DNA from 2 places in the Bacillus marinisedimentorum genome. Region 1 is predicted to be linked to the other one. Evidence: a T-box and tRNA genes for the amino acid it is inferred to sense, from the RefSeq annotation. Region 1 holds a T-box; the other holds one or more tRNA genes.
What was found. The T-box of region 1 lies ahead of alaS (alanine--tRNA ligase). A T-box ahead of a tRNA ligase gene usually reads a tRNA of that ligase, here a tRNA-Ala.

Region 1 (15,872 bases):
GCTCCTGGGGTTCTTCGTGAAAATTAAACTTCATTGTTTTGTCCATTGAACTCATGAGTGCTGCACCTCGCTTTCAAACTCCGTAAAGATTCACGTACGATTGGTAAAACAAGTGTACAATGGAGTTTTTCTCCATTGTACACGAACGAGCGGCTATTAGGAAATGGTTTTCATCCATTCTTCCGCATATGCGAGCGCTTCTTCCAGTTTTTCCGGATTCTTTCCGCCGGCCTGTGCCATATCCGGGCGGCCTCCTCCTCCGCCGCCGCAGCGGGATGCCACTTCTTTGACGAGTTTCCCCGCATGATAACCTTTTTCTACAAGGTCCTTCGTAACACCTGCCGAAAGATTAACTTTCCCGTCATTTGACGTGCCGAGAATCACAACTGCAGACCCCAACTTCGTTTTCAATTCATCGACCATGTTCCTGAGATTGTTCATGTCCTGGACATTCACTTTTTTCGCCAGCAAGTGAACACCGTTGACCTCTTTCACTTCCGCAGTCAGGTTTTTCGCTTCCATGTTGCCGATCCTTGTGGACAGGGACTCATTTTCACGTGCAAGCTGCCTGGCTTCAGCCTGCAGCACCTTTACCCGTGCCGGCACTTCTTCCGGCCTTGTCTTCAACAGTCCTGCCGCCTCTTTCAGCACGTCTACCTGGCTGTTCATGAGCCTGTATGCCGCTTCACCTGTTACGGCCTCAATCCGCCTTGTTCCAGCACCGATTCCAGATTCAGAAGCGATTTTGAAAAGGCCGATATTTCCTGTATTCATAACATGGCAGCCGCCGCATAGCTCAAGACTGTAATCGCCAACCCTTACAACTCGCACAACATTTCCGTATTTTTCACCGAACAGCGCCATTGCACCCATTGCCTTCGCTTCTTCAATCGGCTTATTCATGACTTCAACAGCGATATTATTCCACACTTTGTCATTGACGATTTCTTCGATTTTATCAAGTTCTTCAGCCGAAATCTGCCCGAAATGGCTGAAGTCAAAACGAAGACGGTCAGGTGCCACAAGGGATCCGGCCTGATTGACATGATCACCGAGCACATCTTTAAGTGCTTGATGGAGCAGATGGGTTGCCGTATGGTTCCTGGTGATCTTCGCCCGACTGGCCGAATCCACTTCCGCCGTTACATTCATGCCGGTTTTCAATACGCCCTGCCGGACTTCGATATGATGGAGATTTTGGCCGTTCGGCGCCTTTTGCACATCTTTCACAAAACATTTGACATTGTCATTGGAAATAAAACCGTGGTCTGCGATCTGCCCGCCGCTTTCCGCATAGAACGGTGTCCTGTCGAGCATGATGTGGCCTTCTTCTCCTTCAGCAAGTTCACTCACATATTCCTTGTTTTGAAGGACGACATTCACTTCGGCTTCGGCTTTGAGCTTATCATAACCGATGAATTCACTCTCGGCATGAATGTCGCCAAGCACACCGCCCTGGATTTGCATGGAACCTGTATCCTGCCGGGCCGCCCGTGCGCGTTCACGCTGTTTCTCCATTTCTTTATTGAAGCCTTCCTCATCAATGGACAGGCCTGCTTCATGGGCATATTCCTCCGTCAAATCATAAGGGAATCCGTACGTATCATAAAGCTTGAATGCATCTTCCCCTGACAGTGAATCATTGCCGCCGTTTTTCGCCTTCTCGATGAACTGCTCCAAAATGGCAAGCCCGTCGTGCAACGTTTCATGAAAACGCTCTTCTTCATTTTTGATGACCTTCTGGATGAATTCCTCTTTATTTTTCACTTCCGGATAAAAGTCATTCATGATAGTGCCCACAACCGGCACAAGTTCATACATGAACGGACGGTTGATGTCGATTTTCATCGAGTAGCGGACAGCTCTGCGGAGCAGGCGCCGCAACACATAGCCCCGTCCTTCATTGGAAGGGAGCGCACCGTCGGAAATGGCGAATGTGACCGTCCTGATGTGATCGGCGATGACTTTAAACGCAACATCCTTTTCAGTATCTCTGCCATATCCGTGTCCCGATATTTTTTCAGCGGCTTGGATGATAGGCAAGAACAAGTCTGTGTCAAAGTTGGTTGGGACATCCTGGGTGACAGATGCCATCCGTTCAAGTCCCATGCCGGTATCGATATTCTTTTTCGGCAGCGGCGTATAAGAACCGTCCGGGTTATGGTTGAATTGCGAGAACACCAGGTTCCAGATTTCAAGGTATCTTTCATTTTCACCGCCAGGGAACAATTCCGGGTCATCTGGATCGTTTCCGTATTTTTCACCGCGGTCATAAAAGATTTCCGTATTCGGTCCGCTGGGGCCTTCACCGATATCCCAGAAATTTTCCTCCAGGCGGATAATCCGATTTTCCGGCAATCCCACTTCTTCATGCCAGAGCCTGAATGCTTCATCGTCTTCCGGGTGGATCGTAACGGAAAGTTTCTCAGTATCGAAAGCCATCCACTTTTCATCAGTCAAAAATTCCCAAGCCCATTCGATTGCTTCTTTCTTGAAATAGTCGCCGATTGAAAAATTGCCGAGCATTTCAAAAAATGTATGGTGGCGGGCCGTCTTTCCGACATTTTCAATATCATTTGTCCTGATTGACTTCTGCGCATTGCAAATCCTTGGGTTTTCAGGCACGACCCGTCCGTCAAAATATTTTTTCAATGTGGCAACTCCGCTGTTGATCCAGAGCAGGGAAGCATCATCCTGCGGGACAAGCGAGCGGCTCGGTTCGACAGCGTGGCCTTTTTCTTTGAAGAAATCCAGGAACATCTGGCGGATTTCAGCTGAACTGAATGGTTTCATTTTTCACCCTCCAAAAATTTTTATGTAATTTTGCGCATACAAAAAACCCTCAATCCCTTGCAGGGACGAGAGTTCGCTCGCGGTACCACCCTGATTACGGGTGCAGTGCACCCATCACCTCAATCAGCCTTAACGCGGCAGCACGGCAGGTTTTGGCCTGCGCTCGGGATTAGCGTTCTGCCGCTCTTCATCAGGGATTCTTCCAGCCAGGGAATCCTTCTCTGTTTGATGGGCTGCGGCATACTCGATCCGTCATCAGTTTCACACTATCACTTATTTATGCCGATATTATAGACATGCCGGCCGTTATTTGTCAATGTTCAAGTCATTCCGTTTTCATTTCGCCTTTTTGCCGCAAAGTGCCCGTGAACGTGCAGAACAGCTGTTTTCAAAACGGCAAAAGCCGGGACAGCAAGAATCAACCCGGTGATTCCGGCGATTTGCTCGCCCAGCAGGAGCGCAAACATGATTGCAGCCGGATGAATGTGCAATGTTTTTCCCACAATGAGCGGAGACAGGAGATTGCCCTCCAGCATCTGCAAGATGAAAATGATCACGATCACGATGATAACCATTTTGACTGAAATGGTGAGGGCAATGATCACAGCCGGCAGCGCTCCGATGACAGGCCCGAAATATGGAATGATATTGGTGATGCCGATAATGAAAGCGAGCAAAAGCGGGTAAGGCATTCCGGCCGCCCAAAGCCCGGCAAATGCGAAAACACCGATGAAAAGGCAAACGAGCAGCTGGCCGCGAATATAATTTCCGAGTGTTTTATCGGCATCGCGCAAAAATTTGATTAGCGGGGGCCGCCAGCGGCGCGGCGTGATATACCATGCCGCCCGGTTGATTTTTTTATAATCCTTCAAAAAATAAAACGCGATAAACGGGATGAGAGCGATGAGGATTAAATTATTCACGATGCTCCTGAGCGATAAGAGGACGCCTTCAATTGTGCTGCTTATATTTTCCTCGATGGCAGCCAGCAGCTGCTCAAACCGGTCATGCACCCCTTCAGGAAGGTCGGCAGTACTCTCGTAAAACAGCCGGATCCACTCCCTGTATACATTGATGAGATCCGGGAGTTTTTCAGCCAGCTCCCTCAGCTGCCGCAGAATAACCGGGAACCCGTTATACACCGCCCAGCCGATGCCGCCAAAAAACAGCAGATAGATAAACAGGACGGCAAGACTGCGCGGCACTCCCAGCCCGTGGATTCTTTCAATGAATGGATGAAGCAAATAGGCGATGAAAGCCGCAATGAAAAAAGGCAGCAGCACACTGCTGAAAACGGTGAGAAGCGGCTTCCACACCGGTGAGAGCTTCCAGAGAATAAACAGGCATAAAAAGCTCAGCAAGACGATTGCCAGCCTGTATAAAAGAGGTACAGCTGTTTCCCTGTTCACAATTGATCCCCCCTCTGCCTAGTGTTTTCTTAGAGAAGGGATTCTATTACAAGACAGGCTGCATCCTTAGCTTAAAACAGTCTCTTTTATACTTGTATCGTCACCTTTTCCTGCTCTGCCCTGAACCTTTTCACAAAACGGAAAGAACCGCATGCATTCAAGCATGCGGTTCCGGAAAAAATCAGTAAATGGATCTGGCCAGCCGCTTCCGGAATCTTTTTACCGGACGGGATGACATCATGTTTGCCATTCTGTTTCCGCGTCCGTCCTCAGCCATCATGCGATAAGCCGCTGCACCGAGACCCATGGCAGCGATTGATCCGATCATTTTGCCCATGCCGCTCACCACCTGCAGGAAATTACATTTCTAGTCGTGTTTGTTCTTCAGTAAACAAGTCATCAAGCGAGCTCAAACTTCCGTCTTCTTCAACCTGGTGCAAAGAGAAACGGCCTTTGACAATCGACAGTTCGACAAAACAGTTCCAGCAATAATACTGATTTGCGCCTATTTTACCCAGATCTTTGCAATTACAATTTGGACATTGCATAACAGGGGCCTCCCAGGATTAAGAATTCAAGCGGACGATAAGAGCTTCTTCACCGATCTCTGCCGGGAAATCCGTGAAATACACATCGCGGCCTTCTGCAAGATCAGTAAAAAATCCGTTCGTCACTTCATACCCTAGAAGTATCCCCCTATTTTCATGGAAATATACATTTTCCAGCAATCCCAATTCCTCGCCGCCTTCTGTCAGAACGGGTTTCCCGACCAGTTCTGAAACATTCAGGGCATCCCGGTATCCATTTCTTTGCAGAGCGTTCTCTCTATTGATAAATACAGTATCGGGACCGATTACCTGGATGTCCGGAAACGTAATGAGCACTCCATTCCGGAATAATCGTCCGGTTCTGCATTCAAGTCCGGCGATGCTTCCGTCTTTATACAGGCGCAAATCCTTAACAGTGCCGATTTTTTTGCCGGAGCTGCGACTGTGTACCGCCGCTTCCCTTACCTCAAGAAATGTCCGCAAAGATAACGCCGCCTTTCCGAACATTTATATTGTGCTGCTAATCGAGAAAGTCATACGGCGTTAAATTTTCCATGTCCTCATCCGGTTCAAGCTCCAGTTCAAGGTCATCCTCCGTACGGGGTATTGAACCATCCTGCAGCACTCCGTCTTCCTGAATGGAAGCGGGTCCGAGCACCTCAGCCAGCTTTTCTGTGAGTGTTGTCTGCCTCAAATTGTCATTCGTCCGATTGACAGCCGTCTCGATTGCTGACTGTTCACCACACAGGAGTAAAAACTGTTTGCTCCTCGTGATACCGGTATAAATCAAGTTGCGCCTCAACATACGGTAATATCCCTGGACGATCGGCATGATGACAATCGGAAATTCGCTTCCCTGCGCTTTATGAATCGAGCAGCAGTAGGCATGTGTCAGCTGGTTCAGGTCCTGGCGGCTGTAAGTGACTTCGATGCCATCAAACGATACGACAAGCTGATCTTCTTTCTCAGTATTCTCCCTTGCGTAAAAAATCGCAACAATTTCGCCGATATCGCCATTGAACACCTGTTTTTCCGGCTGATTAACCAATTGCAGCACTTTATCGCCGACCCTGTATGCAAGGTCGCCAACTGTTATTTCCCTTGTTGTTTCTTTCTTCGGATTGAATAATTTCTGCAGCATGAGATTCAGCCGCTCAATACCGGCAGGTCCTTTATACATTGGGGCGAGCACCTGGATATCCCTCGGAGCATATCCCTTCTTGACTGCATTTGCGCTGATCTGTTCCACAATATCCAGCACCTGGTTTGCCCTGCATGGAAAAAAGCGCCGGTCGTTCTGAGGAGCAGCCAGGTTTTCCGGAAGGGTGCCGTTTTTGATGCTGTGTGCAAGCTCGATGATCGAGGATCCTTCCTCCTGGCGGTAAATATCTGTCAGCTTCACTGTCGGTACAGACCCTGATTTGAGAAGGTCCTTCAGCACCTGGCCAGGGCCGACTGAAGGAAGCTGGTCTTCATCGCCGACAAGAATAACCTGCATTTTTTCCGGCACCGATTTAAACAGCTGATTGGCCAGCCACACATCGACCATTGACACTTCATCAATGATCAGCAGCCGGCCTTCCATCATGTTCTCTTCATCATGATCAAAGCCGTCGTTTCCGTTCCAGCCAAGAAGGCGGTGGATGGTGACCGCCGGCAAGCCTGTCGCCTCGCTCATCCGTTTGGCGGCCCGGCCTGTCGGGGCGGCAAGCAATACCGGAAAAGGCTCTGATTTGTTCATATAATCTTTCGGTTCGAGCGATAGGCCGTGCAATTCGGCAAAAACTTCGACAATCCCTTTCGTAACCGTCGTTTTACCTGTACCAGGCCCTCCGGTCAAAATCATCATCGGGGAAGAAAGTGCTTTCTGGATCGCTTCTTTTTGTGTCGGTGCAAATTCCACTTCTTCCCGTTCCTCAAGCTCGCCCAATTCCTTAAGAAATTCCGCTTCAGGAAACTGATCGGCAAATTCGGATTGGGTCAGGATACGGTGTATGTTCGTGACCAGGCCTTTTTCCGCAAAGAATAAAGAAGGCAGATAAACTCTGCCGTCTTCAAGAACCAGCTTTTCCATAGAAGACAATGCTTCAATTTCGGCAGCTACTTCTCCCTCGCTTACCGCCTCATTTTCATATTCGTCATTCGTAAGGAGGCTGCTTGCGCTTGCAAGGAGGGCATCTTTTTTCAAGTAGACGTGCCCCTCCTGCATCGATTGCTGATCGAGCAAATACAGGATACCGGCCTTAATGCGGTCTGGATGATTTCCCTTCAGGCCAAAAGCACGGCCCAGTTCATCTGCTCTGGCAAATCCGATTCCCTCTATATCTTCGATCAGCTTATAAGGGTTGCTTTCAAGCACTTCAAGCGTTTCATCAAGATAGGCCTGGTATATTTTCATGGAAAGCTGCGGCCCGAATCCATACTGTGACAGGGCGATCATAACTTGTTCCATCCCTTCGTTTTCCTGAAGTGTACGGCTAATCGTTTCAGCTTTTTCTTCAGGCAGGCGCGGGACGTTCTCCAGGACCGCTGAGTTTTCGAGTATTTGGGAAATCGCTGTCTCACCCAGTGTCTCAACAATATTTTCAGCCGTCTTTTTACCGATGCCTTTGAACAGGTCACTTGATAAGTACTGGATGATGCCTTCCTTTGATTGCGGAAGCTCCTTCCGGTAATGATCGGTATGGTACTGCAAGCCGAACTTCGGATGTTCTTTGAAGTTGCCGAAAAACGTATACATTTCTTCTTCGTGGAGCCGGGGGAAATTGCCGGTGACAACAACTTCTTTTTCATCATAATTTTCGTTTGTCTCTTTTATTCGAATACGGGCAACGGAGTATAGATTCTGCTCATTGTGGAAAATCATCACAATGAGTTTACCTTTTATATATTTTTTCTCCTCATCAAAAAGATCCATTCGTTTCTGTTCTTTCATCGTCCTCCGCTCCCCCTTCCATATATCCTTATGGCCGACCGTCATCTTTATCATTGAGCATTTCTTCCACTTTGCTCCTCGCGTTGGCTGCAAGTAAATGATCAGGCTGGATCTTGAGCGCTCTGTTGAAGAGCTCCAGCGCTTCATATGGTTTTTCTTCATACAGCCGCGCCACACCGAGATTGAAACATGCATCCGGATGGGACTCATCCAGTTCGAGCACTTTTTCGAACTGTGCCGCAGCCTCGTCAATCGATTCCATGCCGGCGAGCGCCATTCCGTATTGGAAACGTGCTTCTGCATCATCACCATTCAATTCAACTGCCCGCTGGAAACGCGGCAAAGCGTGCCGCACTTGCTCTAACTGGAGAAAAGCCATTCCTGACATGAAGTAAACATCCGCTTCGTACAGCCCTTTTTCCAGAGCCTTATCATACATATCCCCGGCGTCTTTGAATTGGTCCAGATTATAAAATGCGTTCCCGGCGCCATAGTAGGCGGCGGCACTGTTTTCATCCAGCTCGATTGCTTTTTCGAAGAAAGCAATCGACCTGGTCAGTTCTCCGGCACTTGCAAGCAGATTGCCGAGATTAATATAAGCAACCGGCTCATCCGGCTGTTCTTCAATCGCTTCGTTAAAAGCTTTGATTGCCTCCTCGAACTTCTCTTGTTTCATATAGTGAATGCCTAATTCATTTTTATCCATAATATCTCATCTCCTATCACACTCCACATTGCAACTGAGAGTTTTCCATTATGTAACATCGGCGGCACTTGGCTGCAAGGCGTCCATTCTATGCAAAGCAAAGCTCGGCTAAAGTCAATGTTGAAAAACCGGCCGTCAAACCCGCTCGATTTCACCTTATACGCCTGCTTTTTGAAACTGTTTTCTTTATAGGAAAAAAGCCGACTCCTGGCTGCTCCATTTATCAAGGAGGCAGGCTGATGTGTGAGAGCCTGAATTCCACTTGATGAATTGAAAAGAGCGGTACCTTTAGAGTCAGCTTCTTTTACACATATGTCAGCTGTTTGCCGTCTTTGTATACATCATCGATCGTTCCTCCGCCGAGGCAAACCTCGCCGTCATAAAAGACGACAGCCTGTCCCGGTGTAATTGCACGCTGGGGTTCTTTGAACTTGACAACTGCCGTGCCATCTTCTTCCTGCAAGACGGTCACTTCCCTGTCAGGCTGCCTGTAGCGGAATTTGGCAGTGCATGTGAAGCTTTCTGGCGGTTTCCGGCTGCTTACCCAGTTGACATCCGAAGCTGTAAGTTCATGGGAATAAAGCAGATCGTTATGGAATCCCTGGCCGACATACAGAATATTTTCGGACAGGTTTTTCCCGACGACAAACCATGGTTCACCATCACCGCCGATTCCAAGACCGTGCCGCTGCCCGATCGTGTAATACATCAACCCGTCATGCCTGCCTTTCACTTCGCCTTCGATTGTTTGCATTTTTCCCGGCTGGGCAGGCAGGAACTCACTCAGGAATTCTTTGAAGTTCCGTTCGCCGATAAAGCAGATGCCCGTGCTGTCTTTTTTCTTCGCTGTAGCAAGCCCTCTGTCTTCGGCAATGGCGCGCACCTCTTTTTTGTCGAGATGTCCGAGCGGAAACAGCACTCTCGATAGCTGCTCCTGGGAAAGCTGGTTCAAAAAGTACGTCTGGTCCTTATTGGAGTCTACTCCCCTCAGCATCTTCACTTCTTCGCCGCTGTGGTCTACTTGTGCGTAATGCCCGGTAGCCACATAATCGGCGCCAAGTGAGAGGGCGTGGTCCAAAAAGGCCTTGAACTTGATCTCCTTATTGCACATGACATCCGGGTTCGGAGTGCGCCCGGCTTTATATTCATCAAGGAAGTATTGGAATACTTTATCCCAGTATTGTTTTTCAAAGTTCACCGCGTAATATGGAATGCCGATTTGATTTGCGACTTTAATGACATCATCATAATCCTGTGTAGCGGTACATACGCCGTTTTCATCGGTATCATCCCAATTTTTCATGAAAATGCCGATGACTTCATACCCCTGTTCCTTCAAAAGGAGGGCAGTCACGGAAGAATCCACTCCGCCTGACATGCCGACAACGACACGGGTGTCTTCAGGACGCTTGTTCATCATTGTTGCCACCTCCCGATATATCAATTATTGTAGCTTATTTTACAAGCCGTTTCACGATTTTCGCAGTTTCCCGGGCAGCTTTATCAATTTGCTCAATCGTATTGCCGTAACCGAAGCTGAACCTGATCGACGCTTTGGCCTGCTCCGATTCCTTCCCAAACATGGCGCTCAGCACATGTGAAGGGTCGACGGTCCCTGCTGTGCAGGCTGAACCGCTCGATGCAGCTATGCCCGACAGATCGAGATTCACCAGCATTGACTCAAGCGGGATGCCCGGAAAATAAACATTAAATATATGCGGCAGCACTTGGTGTTTGCTGCCGTTTATCTCAAACTTGATATTTTCTTCTGTAAAAATATCTGTCATCCGCTTTTTGAATTGCCCATACGTTTGGGCCGAGTTTTCTTTGTTTGAGGCCAAACGTTTCACTGCAGCCTGGAAACCGGCGATCGCCGTCGTATTTTCTGTGCCGGCGCGGCGTTTCTTTTCCTGTTCCCCGCCGAAAAGGGCGGGCGCAAGACTGGCTTTTGTGCGCTTGTATAAAAAGCCGATTCCTTTCGGGCCGTTTATTTTGTGCCCGGAAACCGATAATAGATCCACTTTCAGCCGATCGACATCGATTTCTTCATACCCGAATGCCTGAACTGCATCGGTATGGAACAAAACATCAGTCCCCTCTAAAAACTCACCGATTTCACGGATTGGCTGCATCGTTCCAACCTCATTGTTCCCGTACATGACCGTAACTAAAATGGTGCTGTCCGTAACAGCTTCTTGCAAATCCTGGAGGGAAACGATCCCATTCGTGTCAACAGGCAAATAGGTAACGCTGAATCCCCGTTTTTCGAGTTCCTTGCAAGTATTCAAAACAGCATGATGCTCGATAGCGGTCGTAATGATATGATTCCCTTTATGGGAATTTGCTTGCGCTGCTCCTAAAATGCCAAGATTATCCGCCTCCGTGCCGCCGCTTGTAAAAATAACCTCATCCTCTTTGGCACCAATTGCAGATGCCATCGTCCGCCTCGCTTTATCAACCAGCCTTCTTGCTTCACGGCCAAAAGAGTGGATGCTTGATGGATTGCCGAAACTTTCTGTGAAAAAAGGGAGCATCGCTTCCACCACTTCAGGATGAACCGGCGTTGTGGCGGCATGGTCCAGATAAATGCGTTCCATTTTTAAATCACCTGCTTTATCTTCAGTAATTCCGCACAGCTTTACAGGGCTGGCCTCCAGGAACAAAGGGCAATCGCCTGTTCCCCGATCAAATGTAAAACATATATGCGTCCTGTTCCTGATCATCTTCGTATGTGATCAGGTCTTCCAGGGTCGTATTATCCAATACGTCTTTCACCGCATCACGGATCTTGATCCATAAATTCCGTTTAGCCGGTTCTTCATCATCCATGACCTCAACCGGGCTGATCGGGCCTTCAAGGATGCGGATAATATCACCTGCTGTGATTTGATCAGGTGCTTTAGCCAGCTTATAGCCTCCGTATGCCCCGCGGATGCTTTTGACAAGCCCGGCATTCCGGAGCGGCGGCACCAGCTGTTCCAGGTAATGATCAGACAGGTTATGCTGTTCCGCTATCGTCTTGAGCGAAACAGGCCCCTCACCGTACTTTCTGGCGAGTGCCATCATAATCGTCAGGCCGTACCGCCCCTTCGTGGAAATTTTCATCATCCTTCCCCCGTTCCAATACAAATTTCAGCAATTCCCGTGACTGCGGAAGTGAAAAGCCGACAATCGGCCCCAGCAAAAACGCGATCAATACTGTTCCCGCACCCACCGGCCCCCCCAGCATCAAGCCAAGGATCAGCACAGCGACTTCCATGCCGTTTCGGACCCAGGACATATTCCAGCCTGTTTTTTCGGAAACGACCAGCATCAAGCTGTCGCGCGGCCCCGCTCCAAGGTCGGCTGAAACATAAATGCCGATACCATAGCCCAGAACGACCGTACCGGCGATAAAGATCGCAATCTGGCCCGGCAAAGTTGCAGGCTCAGTCAATATAAAATTGAATAAGTCTATAAAAATTCCGATCAGCAGCATATTTAATATCGTACCCGCCTGAGGAATCGACCGCTGCGCGATCGACACAGAAGCGATAATGACAAGACCGGAAATAATAGCCCAGCTGCCGATGGTCAGGCCGAGCTGCAAAAACAGGCCATAGTGGAAAACATCCCACGGCCCGATCCCGAGGTTTTTTGCCTGGATTGTCATCGAGATGCCAAGGGCAAGCACGATCAGTCCGACTGTAAAAAACGTCCAGCGGACAACCTTTTCTTTTGGTGTCATTCTGTTATTTTTCAATTTCCCCCCACCTCCCGGCATCTTACTAAATATTGTTGGCTTCTTAAAAGCTTAATGTTGAAAATAAAGCGCCGCCAGATCCTCGACAGCTCTTGCCTCCGCGGAGTCTCGGTTGGATTGCAGCAAACGCAGGACTGACCCTGATACACGGTCATTCTACCGACTAAATCAACCCAAAAATTCAATTCACCTTAGTATTGTTTAAAAATGATTGCAAAAAAGCCCTGTGTTAAACGAGGCATGCGTGACAGAGCTATAGATGTTATCCTCTTTTAGGCTTCAGTTATTATAGCACAAAATAGCCTATCCTTGCATTCCGGACTCTCGAGTTGTATTCTTCAAATGATGAAAGAAAGGACGGTATGTTCGATGGATTTATTTGATTTCAATGCAGACGATGATACACAAATCAGGGGACCGCTTGCCAGCCGCATGCGGCCGCGGACGCTTGATGAGTTTGTCGGGCAGGAGCATATCATCGGTGAAGGGAAGCTTTTGCGGAGGGCTGTGCAGGCAGACCAGCTGACGCCGATGATTTTTTTCGGTCCTCCCGGTACAGGCAAAACGACCCTGGCCCGGATTATCGCAAATAGCACGGCAGCTTATTTTGAACAATTAAATGCGGTGACGTCAGGAATCAAAGATATAAGGGAAGTGACGGACCGGGCTAAAGAGCGGCTTACGATGGAAAGCCGGAAAACCATTTTGTTCATCGATGAAATTCATCGGTTCAACAAGGGGCAGCAGGATGCGCTCCTCCCGTTTGTTGAAGACGGGACGGTCATTTTGATCGGGGCAACTACCGAGAGCCCGATGTTCGAAATCAACCCTGCGCTGTTATCCAGATCGCGGCTTTTCCGATTCGAGCCGCTTACCGATGACCATATAAGGGCGGCGATCAAGAAAGCGCTGGCCGACAAAGAACGGGGTTTTGGCGAGTACGATATCGGGTTTGACAGCGAGGCGATGGATCATATTGTGAATATCGCCAATGGTGATGCCCGCACGGCGCTGGCGGCTGTGGAGCTCGCCGTAGTCACTACGGATAAAAATAAAGACGGCGTCATCCATATCACTCTGCCGATAGCGGAAGAGTCGATCCAGCAGCGCGTCCTCCGTTATGACAAAAATGGTGATAACCATTATGATACGATTTCCGCATTCATAAAAAGCATCAGGGGATCAGATCCGGATGCCGCCCTGTACTGGCTTGCGAAGATGATTTATGCCGGCGAAGATCCGCGGTTCATAGCAAGGCGGCTCTATGTCCATGCCGCTGAAGACGTTGGGCTCGCCGATCCAAACGCCCTGCTGGTTGCACAGGCAGCCGCTTACGCCGTCGACTTCATCGGAATGCCGGAAGCGAGGATTCCGCTTGCCGAAGCGGTTCTGTATCTCGCAACGGCCCCGAAAAGCAACGCTGTCATAAAAGGGATCGACAGTGCCCTCAAAGCTGTTGAAACAGAAAAGGCAAGCAGCGTCCCAACCCATTTGCGGGATGCCCATTATAAAGGGTCGTCCCGGCTCGGACACGGAGAAGGCTATAAATATCCGCATAACTATCCTGATGGGTATGTCCCGCAGCAGTATTTGCCGGATCACTTGAAAAATAAAACATTTTATGAACCTGTGCAAAGAGGGTTCGAAAAAAACATCAGCAAGCGCCTGGAATACTTTAAAGAGCGGTCGGAAAAAGAAGGCAAGCGAGAGAAATAGCATTGAGAATGAGTATGGATTATATAGGTTTTATGTTCGGTTTTCGATTAGGCACGGGAAAAGGGTTTCCGTGTCTATTTTTTTCGTTCTGTTTAGGTATAGGGACTGGGTTTTGGTTTTGGTTTTGGTTTTGGTTGGATGACCGATGTTTAGAGGGCGAAATAAGAATTCATTGTCGGAAGGACAAGATTTGGGGTGCCGTGTTTTCGGTTTGCCGCTGGTTATGGGCACTGAATTGGGATTCAGTGCCTGTATTTCCGGCTGACCCTTTCATTATCCGCACTGAATAGAGATTCAGTGCCTGTATTTCCGGCTGCCCTTTCGTTATCCGCACTGAATAGAGATTCAGTGCCTGTATTTCCGGCTGCCCTTTCGTTATCCGCACTGAATAGAGATTCAGTGCCTGTATTTCCGGCTGCCCCTTTCGTTATCCGCACTGAATTGGCATTCAGTGCCTGTATTTTCAGCTGACCGCTTATTATTGGCACTGAATGGTAACTCACCACCTTCATCATTGTCTTGCCGTTTCATTATAGGCAGAATAAAGTTCAGTACCTTGATTTTCAGCCACCCCCTCAGTATAGGCATTGAATTATATTCAGTACTCTGAGTTTCAGCTAAACCATCAGTATAGGCAATGAATAAGTTTCGGTTCCAGTACCATAAGCTTGCCGCTCAGTACTGGCACTGAACGATATTCCCTCCAATATTTCCGGCTCGCCGTTCAGCATCAAAAAAAGCAGGCATCTGATAACAAAAAGAAAGCCGCTGCCTCACACCGGAACAGCGGCTCCCTTTTTCAATTAATCAACGCGGTCGATTTCAAACTCCTTCAAAAGTTCCCTTATGACATAGCTTGCCATAATAAGGCCTGCGGCAGATGGGACAAAAGCGTTCGAGGATGGGGGGTGTTCCGCCTTTCTCGTGGCAGGGTCCTCAGGAGCGACTTCTTTGCGGACATCCTCACGGATCTTTATCGGTCTTTCATCCGAATAAACGACAGTTACACCTTTTTTGATGCCGTCTTTACGGAGTTTCGTGCGAATGACTTTCGCTACCGGATCATAACTCGTATCACTGATGTCCGCTATTTTGAACCGGGTCGGATCGAGCTTGTTTGCCGCCCCCATGCTAGAAATGAGCGGAACATTGCGGTTCCGGCATTCCTTGATCAAATGGATTTTATAAGAAATCGTGTCCGAGGCATCAATGATATAGTCGATTTCATATTCAAAAAGCTTTTCATAGGTTTCGTCGGTATAAAACATTTGCAATTCAATGACATCGCATTCCGGATTGATATCATGGATCCGTTCTGCCATTACTTCCACTTTCGGGCGTCCCACTGTCGATAAAAGAGCGTGAATCTGGCGGTTGACATTCGTAATATCAATATCATCCTTGTCGATCAGGATCAAGCGCCCGACACCGCTCCTGGCAAGGGCTTCGGCGGAAAACGAACCGACGCCGCCGATTCCGAGAACTGCTACCGTGGATCCCTTCAATTTATTGAGGCCTTGCTCACCGAAAGCCAGTTCATTCCGTGAAAACTGATGAAGCATTCCGTTCCCTCCCGTTATTTCTATGTAGCCGTTTAACTTATCCTTCCCCCCTTTTAGAAGGAAAAAACGTTCCTTTCCGGGCAGATTCTTTACATTTCAGTTATCGGGCAAAATAAAAACCCTGAGGGTGGACCCCTCAGGGAAATTTTTGGTTACACGGTAAAGTCCCAACTGTGCCGTCATGTAACCCATTGTATTGAACCCGCTCCTGGCAGGTGGGTGTCCTGTTCCAGATTTTGTACGTCCTCTTTTTAGAGAGGCATGTACGCTGTCTGAAAACGGCGGACTCCCGTATACGTAAATGTTCGGTCAATACGTGTTGGGCCTGATAACGAACACCTCAGGACTTTGTGTAATGAAATAATAGCATACTGCTACATTCTTTTCAACCCTGTTCAGGCTTAGAAGTTGGGTTAATTTTCAAATGAAGTTCATCAAGCTGGGCCTGGCTGACTTCATTC
Region 2 (15,872 bases), on a different contig from region 1:
CAAAGACATTGATACAAAAACTGAATGACTTCTTTTTAAAAAAGATACAGAAACAGCCTGTTTTATCCTTACAGGATGAACGGATCGAAACGATCTTACACCATATCGTTCAAACCGGCGGCAGGTTATCAGTAAAAGAAATCAGCAGGGCTCATCAGCTGTCAACCCGTACACTCCAGCGGCTTTTCGATGAAAGGGTCGGCCTCAGCCCCAAAAAATTCAGCCAGGTCATCCGTTTCCAGCTGCTGCTGTCCGATTTTACCAGGAAACGGCCCTCCTCATTGATTGACTGTGATACGGCGTTATCCTTCTATGATGAATCCCACTTGTATCATGAATTAGTGAAACATACCGGCAAAACCCCTTCACAATTGACGGTGTCCGATTTTTACAAGAAGGGTTGAGTTGGTTGAGTTATACTTTAGTTAACCATAATGACAGGGAGTGAGATGCATGGTACCCCAGCGTGTTTCTTTAGTGACGATCGGAGCAGTTGACCTGCCTGCATTGCGGGCTTTTTATCAGGGACTGTGCTGGGAAGAACCCGAAATCAGTTCGGATACTTATGCTGTATTCAAGACGGCCGGTGTTCTGCTTTCCTTGTTTCCGCTGGGTGAGTTGGAAAAAGACGCAGGTGTGGAACTGCATAAAGATCCAAACTTTTTCAGCGCAATCACACTTGCAATCCATGTGAACACCCGGGAAGAGGTCGACACGGTGATCGAGCACGTCCGCCGTAATGGGGGCAAAATTGTACGGGAACCTGGTGACGCCTTCTGGGGCGGGCGGACCTCTTACTTTGCGGATGTTGAAAATAACCTGTGGGAAGTGGCGTGGAATCCGGATGCAGTCTTCGATGAAAGAGGCGCGATGCTGTCGCTGTAAAAAGATTTCAAAAGAGGTGATGAAATGAAAGAGCGAATCCATCAGTATTGCCTGGGATTAAAAGGCACGACACATGACTACAAACCCGAATGGAGTGCAGACCGCTATCACATCGGCGGAAAAATGTACGCGATGATGGGCGGCGATGCGGAAGGTACACCGATCGTTTCGCTGAAGTGCGACCCTGAACGGACAGAAATTTTGAGAGACACTTACGAAGGGATTTTCCCTGGCTACTACATGAACAAGACCCATTGGAACTCGATTTATCTTGATGCAAATCTGCCGGACGGCTTGCTGGAAGAATTGATTTCGCATTCGTATACGCTTGTTTTTAATAAGCTGACAAAGAAGATGCAGAAGCAGGTGCTGGAAACGGAACCGGTATAAAAGCTTAAGAGCCGCTCTTTTTAAGGGAGCGGCTCTTATAGAATCAAAGATAAAAATTCACTTTTCTTTGATCACATTGCCTTCAGCCGGTATCGGGTGTTCTTTCAAATAACGGGCAAAATGCAGGAGATTATAGGCCATGATTTTTGCATGCTGCTGCGTGAACTCATTTTCTTCACCGTTTGCCTTAATAAACGATGGACCGGGGCCTGCTTCCCCGACCCAATACGTATCCACATTCGGCGGAATCGTGAAACCAATATGAGATAGTCCATACAAGATGGAACTTGCACTGTTCTTCGCTCCATCTTCATTACCGGTGATAACCGCTCCGCCAACTTTGTTGTAATAAATGTATTGGCCTTTGTCATTTGTCATACCGCTTGCGCCGTATAACCGTTCAATCGCTTTTGCAGCAATGCTGCTTTTTTCGCCTAACCATATCGGTGTCCCGATTACCAGGATGTCCGCATCTAAAACTTTTTCAAAAACCTCAGGCCACTGATCCCCTTCACCTTCATCCGCTGAAATGCCGTAAGCAATATTGTAATCTGCCAGCCTGATAATCTCTGAAGTTACATTTTCTTCTTCAAAATAGCTTGCTGCCTGATCAATCAATGCGTCTGTATTTGACGTTTCAGGACTTTTTTTCAGCGTGCAGTTCAGAAATACCGCTTTTACATTCAATGCCATACCTCCTTATGGAATATCGCCTCCTTTATGTATTTCCCCTGCAATTTTCCGTTAATCAAATTCCCTTTTAAAAATATCTTGAGAATTATGTTCAAAGAAAGCTCTGGTACAAAAGAATAGAATGGTAAGCATTAGTGTTTATGCTACTATTTAGATATTGAAGTGAAAGGTGGGATATGGAATGGAAATGATCATTGCTAATCGTTTAAAGAATAACTTTATTGGGGCTAGATACGAGTAATTCAATTGATTTAATGAATGCTCGTAAAAATTTCAAGGTATATAGGAGGAGCATTCGTGTTAGATAAACAAGGGTTTGATTTATGGGCAGATGATTATGATAAAACTGTACAAGTAAGTGAAGAAAATAATCTTTATCCTTTTGCAGGATATAAACAAATTCTAAACACTATTTTTAATGCCGTCATGCAAAAGAAACGCTCTAACGTTTTGGATATAGGATTTGGAACAGGGGTACTGACAAATAAACTGTATGAAAATGGACATCGAATAGATGGCTTTGATTTTTCATCAAATATGATTTCAATCGCCAAATCTAAAATGCCCCGAGCAAATTTAGTAGAGTGGGATATTTTTAATGGACTGCCTCCTGAATTCTTGGAGAAAAAATACGACTTTATTGTAAGCACCTATACATTGCACCATTTAACCGACACAGAAAAAATATCATTTATCGTTAAGTTGTTACCCCTTCTTAAGGAAGACGGACAACTATTCATTGGTGATATTGCTTTTGAGACACGGGAGAAACTGAATCGTTGCCGGCAGGATAATGTAAGCCGCTGGGACAATGATGAGTTTTATTTCGTGTATGATGAGATGAAGTCCTCGCTAAAGAATGAATACAAGTGCGAATTTCATCCGCTTTCTCATTGTGGCGGTGTCATCGTTATCTCTGCCTAAAAACCTATGCATAAATGAAAAACGCATGGATTGATGACCTGCTCCCTGTATAAAAGACAGGCAGGGGGCAGGTCATTGAAAACCAAGCGTTTTTTTTTGTTCATTGAAAGGTTTTTATCTTGCACTTACTGCTGCTATTTCACTTTCCCCCAACGTTTCGGAGTTTCTTACCATAAGACAAATTTTCAGCAGCAAGGATAAGGACACGGGTACGGGTACGGGTACGGATAAGCATATGGATAATAAGGATATCCATAATAATGGTAACCAACCCCCGGAGACAACAATGCCCCTGCCGCCAGCCCGGTCAAAAACGGGAAGCCGAATCCATATCCAAACGGGCGGCCGAACCCATAACCGAATGGACGGCCGAATCCAAACGGACGCCCAAAACCGAAGGGACGGAATCCAAAGCCCGGGCGGATTCTTGTGTCTGCTGGATTAATATCATGATTTTCACTTTCTTCCCTTTAAGAAAAGAAAACCTGCAACCACGATCAGATAGGCCAGCAATACTACAGCAAGAGTAATCATTCTTTCGAGTGGTGACCCGTCTGCCATCAACACGGGACCCAGTCCGAAAAAAGTCACTCCTAATAATAAAATAATAAATAAGGCATTCATCAGCAATTTCATGTTAATCATCCTGCCTTCGTATTTTTTAACGCTATACCTTATAATATATGTTAAAAAGCCGGGGATACACGCTGGTTTATCAGACTGCTTTAACTGTACAAAAAAAGCCGTTCCCTCTTTAGGAAACGGCTTTTTTCATGGGTATGGAGCATAGCGGGCTCGAACCGCTGACCTCTTCGCTGCCAGCGAAGCGCTCTCCCAGCTGAGCTAATGCCCCATGATATAATTTTCTCGACAAAAAGAATTATAGCATGAAACAAATTATGAAGGCAAGCGCTCTTTTTATTTTTGTTTTAATTAGACATTATATTTTCTCCCAGTAATTGACCATCAACTCATCAGCCCACTCAGGCTGCTTAATGAGGCCGCACGGATACAGCTCCTTCATGGCCGGTTTGATGTCGATCACCGGAGTTCCATCAACGGCATCAAGACCTTTTACAATTAATTTTGCACCTTCCTTTTTTATGATCTGGACGATCGTTATTCCTAAACGGTTTGGGCGGTTTTTGCCGCGCTGGGCGAAAACACCTGTCTTCGGCCATGCTGGATTATTTCGCGGGTGCCTTGCTATGTATTCCACTTTTCCGTCTTGAACCAGGTGAAAGTAAAACACAATTTCCGCATGGCTGAAATCCTCGATGCCCTGCAGGCTTTCACCGGTAAATTCGTCTGTGAGCTCAATTTCTGCCGTGATATTTCCCCATTCATCATCAGTAACTTCTTTTCGGCTGCTTTTCACATAACCGATTGGCTTGATCGTGAACACGGTTATCTCCTCCTGTATCTTCTGTTCTATTCCATAGATTCGCTGTAGAATAGTTTTTCCCTATATATCCAGAAAAAAGAAAGGGAATGAGATTGCCCGTGAGTAAGAGCATCCCATTCCCACCTTGATAATTTAATGTATTACGTCCTGCCCAATCTCACAATCAACTCTGTAAGCAATCGGGCAATGACACTGTATACAATGATTGCAAATAAAGCTGTTAAATCCACGACAAATCGTTCATTAAGCTCCAGCGGCGGAAAGATATTTTGGAACGGCGTTAATAACGGCTCGCTTAACCGGTAAACCCATTGGACAAAAGGCGTCCCCTCATTGGCCCCGAAAAATTTGAGGATGAGCCGGAAACCAAGAATCGCTTCCGCAACGCCAAAAATGAAATTAATGAACGTACTTGCAATGGAAGCTGAATCTCTCATGTTAATAAGCCTCCTTGTCATGTGATTTTCCTCTGCTATAACGTTTAAAACTTGTAATATTTGGTGACCTGTTCACGGGAGAGACTGAAATAACGATTTTCAAGCTTCATTTCCATCCTCTTCTTATACACTCTTTTTATTAAGGATATACTGCTAAAAGAACATAAATGGGGGAATTTCTTTTGAGATATAATCCTGTAACGACCGCATATTTACGGTCATCGATGCTGGCCCGCTTACTGATTATCATCATATTTATCATACTGCTGTTCGGAATTGCCATCCACTATATCGAACCGGAAAACTTTCCGTCTATCTTTGACGGGATCTGGTGGGTTATTGTCACGGCTTCGACTGTCGGCTATGGGGACTTTTCCCCACATACGGTTACAGGGCGCATTGTTGCCATTTTTCTCATCCTGGCGGGAGCAAGTTTTGTGACTTACTATTTTGCGAACATTTCAAGTTATGTAATTGAACGGCAAAACGCTTTTATTGAAGGAAAAACAGCGTACAGGGGTAGCCGCCATCTTGTTGTAATCGGCTGGAATGAACGCGCAAGGCAAACGATTGAGCAATTGCAGAAAGTTGAGGGTGAACTCGAAATTGTGTTGATTGACAACTCGCTGAAGAAGAATCCTTTGACAGGGAAACAGATCCATTTCGTCCGGGGGAATACGATAGATGACAATACCCTGCGGGACGCGCGTGTCCATGAGGCAAAATTGGTGCTGATCACAGCTGATCAGCATCGGACAGAAATCGAAGCCGATATGCAGTCCATTCTTGCGCTCCTTGCTGTAAAAGGATTGAATCCCGAGGCATATTGCGTCATTGAACTCCTGACAGGTGAACAGGTGAATAATGCCTTGCGGGCAGGGGCGGACGAAATTATCCAAACGAACCAGATCACAAGCTATGTTATGATCAACAGCCTTGTATCAAATGGAATGACTGAGGCAGTAAATACGCTGCTTGATCATTTGAAAGGGAATAAGTTCACCTATATGAAAGTGCCGCCCGGATGCATTAACGGCACTTTCTCAAACTGCAGCCAGTTATTATTCAACGATCGCATGCTGTTGATCGGCGTTCGGCGGGAAGGCGTGACGCTCATCAACCCTGAGCCGTCTTATATGCTTCATGAAAACGATGAGCTCCTTGTCATCAGCAGCTAATCCGCAAAGCCGAGAACCTTTTCCAGCTCTGCAACGAGCCGCTTTCCTGTTTCGACTGTTTCTTCATCGACAGAAGCATCCGGATCCTGCGGTTCGGAAAACTGGTCAAAAGAAGCCTTGAAGTTTCCATTGTGGACATGATCATCAAGGCCGCGCTGATATTTGTGGGAAAGGACAAGCGGTTTCCCAAGCTGCACAATCGCGCCGCGTGCATCCAGCGTCCCTTTTACTGCAGTAAAAGGGACACGCAGAAACTGATAGCCGACCTCGCCATCAATTTTGTAATCAAAGTAGCCGTGGTCATAGTCCCAATTCCCGCCGATCTCATAGCCAAGCGGCTTAATCAATGTTTCGAGTTCATATAATGGTTTTGTCGTGTTTTCTATTTTGGAATCGATCGTAATCATGCTGACACTCCTTCCGAAAGGCTTTTGCTTAGCTTTTCCGGAAGCGGAATTTTTACACGGTTTTGAGAAGATAAGTTTGTGGAGCTGGCGGATATGCTTGCAAATAAAAACTGCCGCAAGGCGCCCGCTTAGCGACGTACGCTTAATCGGGGGTATCAGCATTCCCTCCCGGCGGCGAGCGGCTGATCCGCATCCCAATACGATGCCAAACCAGCACAGCCCTGAGTGCCCGGGGCATGGAAATTTGCACATTCTTCCACCAAGCAAGCCGGGCTATATACTGATATACAGGACCACTCCCACCATTTAGTCCCGGTAACCTGCCGGATTTGTCTCATTTTATAAAAAAACGATTCCTTTACTTCGTATTTCCCGCCAGATGACTGTTTCTTCGCGCCATATCCCCGGCTTTTCACGCCGTATGCGGACAATCGCAATCAGAGGGTGTTACTTTCGCTCGGTATCCGCTATCTTTCACGCCAAACTCTCACTGTTTCACGCGTAATCTCCCATATTTCATGCCGCAGAGTCCAATTTTCACGCCGGAGCAGCTGTTTCGCGCCGTTCAGCCCGGCTTTCACGCCAGAACTCCTTTTTTTATGCATGGGGACAGACCCTGTCCCGCAGCCGGACATCTATAAATGCACAGGGCGCCCGCTTAGCTGCGTACGCATAAGCGGGGGTATCGGCCAGAAGGTGATCTTTCCTTCCGGTGGGATCACCGTTTATGACGATAGCAGCGGGTGCCTGCTTCCGGAAGACTCCTTCTGGCTCTTTATCCATCAGACAGAAAGTTTATAACTTCCTTAACAATAAAAAAGCCGGAACATGTAACTGCCCGGCTGGCTTAAAAGTTGTTCATCTATTTCGGCTGCATGCGGATCGCGCCATCAAGGCGGATTGTCTCACCGTTCAGCATCGGGTTTTCAATGATGCTTCGGGCAAGCTGTCCGTACTCGGAAGGTTCACCGAGCCGCTTTGGAAATGGTGTCATGGCACCGAGTGCTGCTTTTGCCTCTTCTGGAAGAGTGGCAAATAACGGTGTATTGAACAAGCCGGGGGCAATCGTCATCACCCGAATGCCAAGCGAAGAAAGGTCCCTTGCAATCGGCAGTGTCATGCCTACAATCCCGCCCTTTGCGGCACTGTAAGCTGCCTGGCCAATTTGGCCGTCAAATGCCGCTACCGAGGCGGTATTGATGATGACTCCGCGTTCGCCTGCTTCATTCGGTTCATTGCCGGCCATTTTTTCAGCGGCCAGGCGTATGACATTAAAGGTTCCGACGAGATTGACCTGGATCACTTTATTAAAATTGTCCAGGCTGTGCGGCCCGCGTTTCCCCATCGTTTTTTCCGCTATTGCGATGCCGGCACAGTTTATCGCAGCGTTGACTTTACCGAATTTCACCGCTCCCTGCTCAAAGGCGCCGCTGACACTGGCTTCATCTGTGACGTCAGTTTTAATGAACAGCACCTGCTCGCCGAGATCAGTTACAAGCTGATTTCCTTTTTCTTCCTGCAAGTCCAGGATGACCGCTTTTCCTCCATTAGAGACGATTTCCCTTACTGCCGCTTCCCCGAGGCCTGATGCTCCGCCTGTAACCACTGCGATTGTTTCTGCAAGTTTCACCTGGCGTCTCTCCCCCTTTTCGTTTCCGGATTTTTAATCAAGCCGCTCAATGATCGTCGCATTCGCCATGCCGTGGCCTTCACACATCGTTTGGAGCCCGTACCTGGCCCCCGTCCGCTCCATCTCATATATCATAGTTATCATGAGCCTCGCACCGCTTGCACCAAGTGGATGGCCGAGGGCAATGGCGCCTCCGTTCGGATTCAATTTTTCAGGGTCGGCTCCTGTTTCCTTCAGCCAGGCGAGCGGAACGGAAGCGAATGCTTCATTGACTTCAAAATGGTCGATATCATCAATCGTGAGATCGGCTTTTTTCAGCGCTTTTTCCGTAGCCGGGATTGGTCCCGTCAGCATCAGCGTCGGATCCGAACCTACGACTGTGCGTGCCACGATACGGAAACGCGGTTTCAAGCCGAGTGCTTCCGCCTTTTCCCGCGACATGATAAGAATGGCCGCTGCACCGTCACTGATCTGGCTCGCATTGCCTGCTGTGACACGCCCGTCTTCCTTGAAAGCAGGCTTAAGTTCGGCAAGTTTCTCAGGCGTGCTGTTCCGAGGTCCTTCATCATCCGTCATTGTCACCGTAGAACCGTCATCAAGGGTGACCTCAAGCGGAACGATTTCCCGTTCGAATCGGCCTTCTTCCCTGGCTTTCAATGCCTTCTCATGGCTTTTTACAGCAAAGGCATCCATTTCCTCACGGCTGAATCCCCACTTTTCGGCGATCCGCTCTGCAGATAATCCTTGATTGATCATTTCATATTTTGATGTCAGCCTGTCGCTGAACTTGGCCTCACCCATATTTGAAAACATCGGCACCCTCGTCATGTTTTCGACTCCAGCGGCGATGACGACATCCATATCCCCGCTGATGATTGCCTGGGAAGCAAAATGGACGGCTTGCTGGCTTGACCCGCACTGGCGGTCTATTGTTGTCCCGGGAACTTCAATCGGGAATCCGGCAATCAACGCTGCGACCCTTCCGATATCCGCCGCTTGTTCCCCTACCTGGGAGACACACCCCATTATGACGTCTTCTACTTCTTCTGCAGAAATTCCAGCTCTCTTTACGACTTCTTTCAGTGCTTCAGCTGCCAGGTCATCCGGACGATAATTGGCCAATTTGCCTTTACGGCGTCCTACCGGTGTCCTCACTGCTTCTACAATAACCGCTTCCCTCACTGAACTTCCTCCCCTTCTGTAAAACCGTAATCAAAAAATGAATACACATTCATTCAGCGTCTCCTAAATTTTATCAAAGCTATGCGGAAACAGCAACTTGTTTTCTTAATTTTCAGATAGTAGACTTGACAGCTATGTATTGCAGCAGACTTACGATTCATGCAAAAACCGGGCACTGTTTTTGCGCCCGGTTTTTTCGTCTAAAAGTCAGGTTGTTTTTCTATTTGTTCGTCGTCTGTTTCATGTAAAGGGTCTTGTTGTACTTTTATCACTTTCTCAGTCATATTCAAGAGCAGCGTCTGGAAAAGCAAATAAGTGGAAAAAAACAAAATAAGTCCGCATGTCCACAAAAGCACCTGCATCATTATCTCCACCTCCAATACGCTTATTAAAAAGCATTTCACGCTAGTGCGCACCAAAGCCTTCGGCCAAATCCAAACTAACATGTCCATGATGGGAACGATTGAAACAAAATAGTAATATAGTGAGGAGATCGTCAGAGGAGTCTCTCTGGGGGCAAATGGTCTCATAACCATTTTATCAAAAAAATATATAGCAGGATAAAAAGCCCGAATTCTTCTTGAACCTTTCTTTTTTATACTGCAATTCCTTCATAAAGGTGCAGGTTTTTTGGGTAAATATACCTATGATTGCCTGGCAATTGCGAGGCAATTGCCAGGCAACTTTTTCAAACGCACAAAAAAACGGACCGCAGCAGCGGTCCGCTTTTTTGGTAGGGTTTACTTCAGCCGTTCTTCAAGTTTTGCTTTTTCTTCTTCGAAGCCAGGTTTGCCGAGGAGGGCGAACATGTTTTTCTTGTAGGCTTCGACTCCCGGCTGATCGAATGGGTTGACGCCGAGGAGGTAGCCGCTCATGGCGCAGGCTTTTTCGAAGAAGTAAACGAGATAGCCGAAATGGTATTCATTTTGTTCAGGGACGTTGACGATCAAGTTCGGCACTTCGCCATCGGTATGGGCAAGCATCGTTCCCTGGAACGCTTTTTTGTTGACGAAATCCATGGACTTGCCGGCAAGATAGTTCAGGCCGTCAAGGTTTTGCTCATCTTCCTCGATGATGACTTCTTCACGCACTTCACCGACATTCAAGACCGTTTCAAATAGGATCCGGCGACCTTCCTGGACATACTGGCCAAGTGAATGAAGATCGGTCGAGAAGTTCGCGGAAGACGGATAGATCCCTTTGAAATCCTTTCCTTCACTTTCGCCGAAAAGCTGTTTCCACCACTCGGAGAAGTATTGCAGGGACGGTTCATAATTGATCAGCATTTCAACCGTTTTCCCTTTGTTATAAAGGACATTGCGAACTGCCGCATACTGATAGGCAGGGTTGTCCTTAAGTTCGGATGCGCTCAAATCGCCGCGGGCATCTGCGGCACCTTTCATCATTTCTTGAATGTTTGCTCCGCTGACAGCGATTGGCAATAGGCCGACAGCCGTCAAGACAGAATAACGCCCGCCGACATCATCCGGAATGACAAATGATTCATATCCTTCTTCATCAGCAAGCTGCTTTAACGCACCGCGTTCTTTGTCGGTTGTTGCATAAATGCGCTTGCGGGCCTCTTCCTGGCCGTATTTTTCTTCCAGGAACTTGCGGAAAATACGGAACGCAATCGCCGGTTCAGTTGTCGTACCGGATTTTGAAATGACGTTTACAGATACATTTTTTCCTTCAAGAACATCAAACAGGTCTTTCACATAAGTCGAGCTGATGTGGTTGCCGACAAACAGGACTTGCGGCGTTTTACGCTTATCGCTGTCAATTATATTGTAAAAAGAATGATTCAAAAACTCGATGGCAGCACGGGCGCCCAGATAAGATCCGCCAATGCCGATAACAACCAGCACATCAGAATCGGACTTGATTTTTTCCGCAGACTTCTGGATTCGGGAAAATTCTTCTTTATCGTAATCAACCGGCAAATCGACCCAGCCGAGATAGTCATTTCCTGCCCCGGTTTTTTCATGGATGGCATGATGGGCAACCTTTACCATGTCCTCCAAATATGTAACTTCATGCTCACCAAAAAAAGGCAAAGCTTTTGAATAATCGAATGATACTCGTTTCATTTATTGCGTCCTCCAATCATTTTTGGATGTCACTTTTCACTTTAGCGGAACAACTTGCCTAAATCAAGAAACACCCCAACTTGTAAGCGTACACATTTTATCATGCAGCTCCGGGTTCATTTTTTTGTAACGAAATTGGGGGTTAATCAGCATAAGGAGGACGAATAAATGTATTTTTAGCGTTCATTAATCCCAGCAGTTAAAGATGACGTCTCCGATTGTTTTTGGATTGTAGTACTTCACTTTTTCCTTGACAGACTCAATATCGCGGAGCTGCGGCTGGTTTTTCAGTACGAAAGGTTCCTCAAGATCCTCCTTGCTCAATACAAGATAATCATGGCAAAATGCCCGGCTGAGTTCGGACTCGTCAATAAAATTCAACCGGTAGCCTGAACCGAGCTGACCAAATGAATCGTAATCCGCAAAAGCCATAACCGGATGGCACGCATTCAGTACGGCAAAAATCGATTTTTCATCCATCTTAAATTCGACGGCATAAAAATTGCCCCACACTTTTTTATATTCTTGAGCTTCTATTCCCATTTCATCAGCAACCGACTTGCATTCTTCAATGAAAGCATTTTTGTCAGTTTGCGGGCGTTCAGGCTCGCCAGGGTATTTATACCCCCCAGTTATTCCGTAGGCTAATATCATGGCCAAATCCCTCCCATGTGATTCCTCAATTGTAGCTCCCTTCCTCTATTATCGCCTATATATACAAAAAAAGAAGAGGTTTCCACCCCTTCTTTTTAGATAAAAGTTGAATTTTTCAGATAGCATGCCCCGTATGGGAGTTATCTGGCCCAAACTTTTGCAATGTTTCGTGAAACTCTTTCTGTGTTGATTTCAGCATTTTCAAATGCTTCCGCCAGGGATACAGGTCCGGGTACGATTGTGAACAACGCATCAATTCCATGATCAAACACGACGTCAGCATCGGGGCCTGCAAAACCAGCAAGTGCAATCACCGGGATGCCGGATCTCTTTGCAACAGCCGCAACTCCGATCGGCGTTTTGCCGTAGATGGTCTGGCTGTCGATTTTACCTTCGCCTGTAATGATAAGGTCCGCACCGCTCACTTTTGCTTCAAGGCCGGATGCTTCGATGACAATCTCGATGCCGGGTCTCAATTCCGCTGACAAAAAAGCAAGGAGCCCTGCTCCAAGCCCGCCAGCTGCACCTGCTCCCGGTGTTGCTTCAATGTCTTTGCCGAGATCCCTCTGGATGATTCCAGCGTAGTGGCCCAGGTTTCGATCAAGAGTCTGGACCATTTCAGGTGTTGCCCCTTTTTGCGGGCCGAATACAGCAGAAGCCCCTTTTTCGCCTGTAAGCGGATTGTTTACGTCACAGGCGATCATGAAAGAAACGTTTTGCAATCTCGCGTCCACTTGACTGATATCGATACGCTCTAAATACTCGAGTGCACCGCCGCCCGGCTGCAGCTCATCATCTTTTTCATCCAGCAGTTTGGCCCCAAGTGCCTGCGCCATGCCGGCACCGCCGTCATTTGTGGCACTGCCGCCGATTCCGATGATAATGTTTTCCGCCCCTTCTTCAACTGCGGCAAGAATGAGTTCACCTGTACCTTTCGTTGTTGTGATCAGCGGGTTTCTTTGATCAGCAGACACTAGATGAAGGCCTGAAGCAGCCGCCATTTCAATGACAGCCGTTTTACCGTCACCTAAAATGCCATAAAAAGCATCAACCGGTGAACCAAGCGGCCCGGTGACTGACCGTGTCCGGATCGAACCACTCGTCGCATCAACGAGAGATTGGACGGTCCCTTCGCCGCCGTCAGCCATCGGCACTTTAATGAATTCACCATCAGGCAGCACCTGCTTCCAGCCTCTTTCAATGGCATCGGCCGCCTCCAGCGCCGTCATGCTTTCCTTGAATGAATCGGGTGCAATCACAATTTTCATCAAACTTCACTCCAATTTTATTATGGTGGCAGGGAGGTGCCAGGCAATTGCCTGGCACGGGATACGGTTAACCGAAGAAGCCAAAGACGCCGTAAAGAAGAGTTGAAATGACAGCCAGTGTAAAACCGACAAGTGATTCGTACGGAATCAGCTTGAGGCGTTCTTTCAGCTGCATGAATACACTTCCGCCTGTTGCGTGGAAGAAGCTTCCGTGCGGCAGGTGATCGAATACTGTGGCACCCGCATGGATCAAGGCAGCACCGGCAAGTCCTGAAACGCCCAATTCTAGAATCGTTGAGCTGAAGACATTACTTGCTACAACAGTTCCTGCGGTTGTTGAAGCAGTTGCCATTGACATGAACGCACCGGATACAGGCGCAAGCACATAAGCAGGAAGCCCTGAAGCGCTTAGCGCGTTAATGACAACATCTTTTAAACCTGAGTTGGCGATGATGCCTGCAAGCGTACCGGTTCCAAGAAGCATGATTGCAACACCAGACATCTTTGACAGCCCGACGATGGCATAGTCATTGACCCTTTTGCCATGCCCCATGACAAGTGCACCGATAAGGCCCCCGGCCGGAAGCGCGATCATCGGATCAACAACGATATCGAATAGCGGCCTGAGAGCCAGCAGCACAATTGCGACAAGCGGCGCTGTAATCGCTCCCAAAAAGACCGGCAGTTTATCATGCTTTGTTGTTGTAAGTTCCTCAGCTGTGACAAACGTTCCTTTTGTTGAAAGCCGTTTTGCAATAAAGTATGTGGCCGTTACACCGAAGATCGCCGGGATGATGCCTGCAGCCATCACGGTTGTAAGCGGCAGGTCGAAGGCATCCGCAGCAGCGATTGCGTTCGGGTTCGGAGACATGATGTTACCTGCTTTACCGCCGCCGATCATCGCGATCAAGATTCCTGTTTTAGACAGGCCGGCACGGTTGGCGACAGCTAAGGCTATCGGGGCAGTTGTGATGACAGCAACATCGACAAATACGCCGACAGCTGTCAATATCATCGTAGCAAGCGCCAGTGCCAGAAGCGCCTTTGTTTCCCCAAGCTTTTTAATAATCGTCTCGGCAATGACAGAAGCAGCACCGGACTCAATCAGTACCCCTGCAAGGACACCGGCTGCCATAATTCGGAGCACCGCCGGTATGATTCCCTTGGCGCCTTCCATCATCAACGTTACGGTATCGGTCAAACCTGCACCGCCTATTAAACCACCGATCAGGGCACCAGCTATCATGCCGTATGCAGGCGGGACTCTTTTTAAAATAAGAAATATTGCAATGACAAGTGCGGCTACCGCACCGAAGGCTGTTACTTGAATGTCCATGAGATGTGACCCCCAATGATTGTTAGTACCCTTATTGTAAGCGCTTAATAAAACGGTTACATTAGGCGGCAAAACAAAAAACCTGCCTTTTACAGAACAGGTTTTTGTGCAAATGCACAGTTTCTAGGTGTGTAACAAATATGAAAGCCTTGCGATATACAGTTCCAACAGATCCTTTATCTTTTTCGGATCCTTGCCTGTCACTTCTTCAATCCGATTCAGCCGGTAACGGAGCGTGTTCCGATGAATGAACAGCCGCCTGGCTGTTTCATTCAGCTCACCGTTTTCTTCAATGAACACTTCGAGCGTTTCGGCCAATTCTCCCTTTTTATCTTTCTTAAGTAAGAGATCGTAAGCCTTCAGCAGCTCCGGTTCCGCTTCACTTAACTCCATGATCAGAACCCGAACAATAAAATCGTTATAGAAAAACAGTTTTTCTTCCTGTTCTATCCTGCTAGCCGTTTTCAACGTTTTTCTCGCATATTCATAGGACTTTTTAGCATCATGGATATTTTCAAAAGGAATGCCCGCTGCAGCTTTAACATCAAGACCAGCCTGGATGCGGCTCAAATGCTGCTCAAGTATTTTCAGTTCCTCACGGAAGTAGGCGAAGTTCAACTTCCCGCTCGTCTGTTTAACAGCTTTCAGCAAGACAAATGTGTTGGCTGAAGTAGAAGTGATCAAATCTTGCTCTTCTATTAAATTGTGCAGTGAAGATGTAATTTTCCTCTTCAATTCAAGCATGCCTTTTTCATCTGCTGAACCCGTATCTGTCTTGATTACAACAGCAATGCGCGGGGTTTCCAGATTGATGCCGAGCCGATCCGCTCGGTCATAAAACAGAGAATCCGTTTCATCATGGATGATTTGCAAAACAACCTCTTCACGCAGCCGTTCGTCCCACTGCAGCTGCTCTGTCAAAAAGGCCTGCTGGAGCGTGACTTCGGCTGCCATCTTTACGAGTTCCCCATATTGATAAACTTCCTTAGGATCACCGGTAATACCGACAACCCCGACGATTTGTTTCTCGTGAACAATCGGCAGGTTGACGCCTGCTTTTGAGCCTTTCAACTTTGCAGCTTCACGGCTTGTGATTTCCACTTTTCTATTTTCCTGCACCACAAGCAAAGCACCATCGTGTATCTTTCCAATCCGGTCCTTTTGGCCGGAACCGATTATAATCCCCTCTTCGTTCATCACATTAATATTCTTCCCGATAATCGCCATCGTCCGTTCTACAATTTCCTGCGCAATCTCCTTGTTCAGAACCATATGTTTTCTCCTTATCGAAATGCCGGGGAATTGCCTGGCAATTGCCTGGCATTTAATCAGTCAATCCTATTTGCTATTTTAACATTTGCACAAAATCATCATTAAAATTGCCTGGCATTTG

Region 2: it has a tRNA-Ala gene. The T-box ahead of alaS (alanine--tRNA ligase) is inferred to sense a tRNA for this amino acid. The anticodon was not compared.

What each region holds. Positions count from the first base shown of each region.
Region 1 is NZ_LWBL02000038.1:1,597-17,468, forward strand. Features, by position in the region: gene A4U59_RS11000 (IreB family regulatory phosphoprotein) at 1-55, opposite strand, end outside; gene alaS (alanine--tRNA ligase) at 157-2,793, opposite strand; T-box leader at 2,852-3,058, opposite strand; gene A4U59_RS11010 (AI-2E family transporter) at 3,114-4,202, opposite strand; gene A4U59_RS20875 (DUF3918 family protein) at 4,384-4,539, opposite strand; gene A4U59_RS11015 (hypothetical protein) at 4,562-4,750, opposite strand; gene A4U59_RS11020 (PRC-barrel domain-containing protein) at 4,769-5,233, opposite strand; gene recD2 (SF1B family DNA helicase RecD2) at 5,271-7,685, opposite strand; gene A4U59_RS11030 (tetratricopeptide repeat protein) at 7,714-8,391, opposite strand; gene mnmA (tRNA 2-thiouridine(34) synthase MnmA) at 8,696-9,808, opposite strand; gene A4U59_RS11040 (cysteine desulfurase family protein) at 9,846-10,988, opposite strand; gene cymR (cysteine metabolism transcriptional regulator CymR) at 11,077-11,496, opposite strand; gene A4U59_RS11050 (YczE/YyaS/YitT family protein) at 11,429-12,118, opposite strand; gene A4U59_RS11055 (AAA family ATPase) at 12,503-13,849, shown strand; gene A4U59_RS11060 (hypothetical protein) at 14,092-14,364, opposite strand; gene A4U59_RS11065 (tRNA threonylcarbamoyladenosine dehydratase) at 14,653-15,411, opposite strand; RNA gene ssrS (6S RNA) at 15,572-15,761, opposite strand; gene aspS (aspartate--tRNA ligase) at 15,797-15,872, opposite strand, start outside.
Region 2 is NZ_LWBL02000049.1:31,674-47,545, reverse strand. Features, by position in the region: gene A4U59_RS14865 (helix-turn-helix domain-containing protein) at 1-404, shown strand, start outside; gene A4U59_RS14860 (VOC family protein) at 454-885, shown strand; gene A4U59_RS14855 (MmcQ/YjbR family DNA-binding protein) at 910-1,275, shown strand; gene A4U59_RS14850 (flavodoxin family protein) at 1,333-1,962, opposite strand; gene A4U59_RS14845 (class I SAM-dependent DNA methyltransferase) at 2,266-2,892, shown strand; gene A4U59_RS20965 (hypothetical protein) at 3,078-3,338, opposite strand; gene A4U59_RS14840 (DUF6954 family protein) at 3,349-3,528, opposite strand; tRNA gene A4U59_RS14835 (tRNA-Ala) at 3,673-3,745, opposite strand; gene tsaA (tRNA (N6-threonylcarbamoyladenosine(37)-N6)-methyltransferase TrmO) at 3,833-4,297, opposite strand; gene A4U59_RS14825 (YggT family protein) at 4,438-4,734, opposite strand; gene A4U59_RS14820 (potassium channel family protein) at 4,917-5,912, shown strand; gene A4U59_RS14815 (YugN-like family protein) at 5,909-6,319, opposite strand; gene A4U59_RS14805 (3-hydroxyacyl-CoA dehydrogenase) at 7,182-7,949, opposite strand; gene A4U59_RS14800 (thiolase family protein) at 7,983-9,131, opposite strand; gene A4U59_RS21425 (hypothetical protein) at 9,332-9,496, opposite strand; gene A4U59_RS14795 (glucose-6-phosphate isomerase) at 9,872-11,221, opposite strand; gene A4U59_RS14790 (hypothetical protein) at 11,408-11,875, opposite strand; gene A4U59_RS14785 (glycerate kinase) at 12,016-13,143, opposite strand; gene A4U59_RS14780 (GntP family permease) at 13,211-14,479, opposite strand; gene A4U59_RS14775 (sugar diacid recognition domain-containing protein) at 14,603-15,751, opposite strand.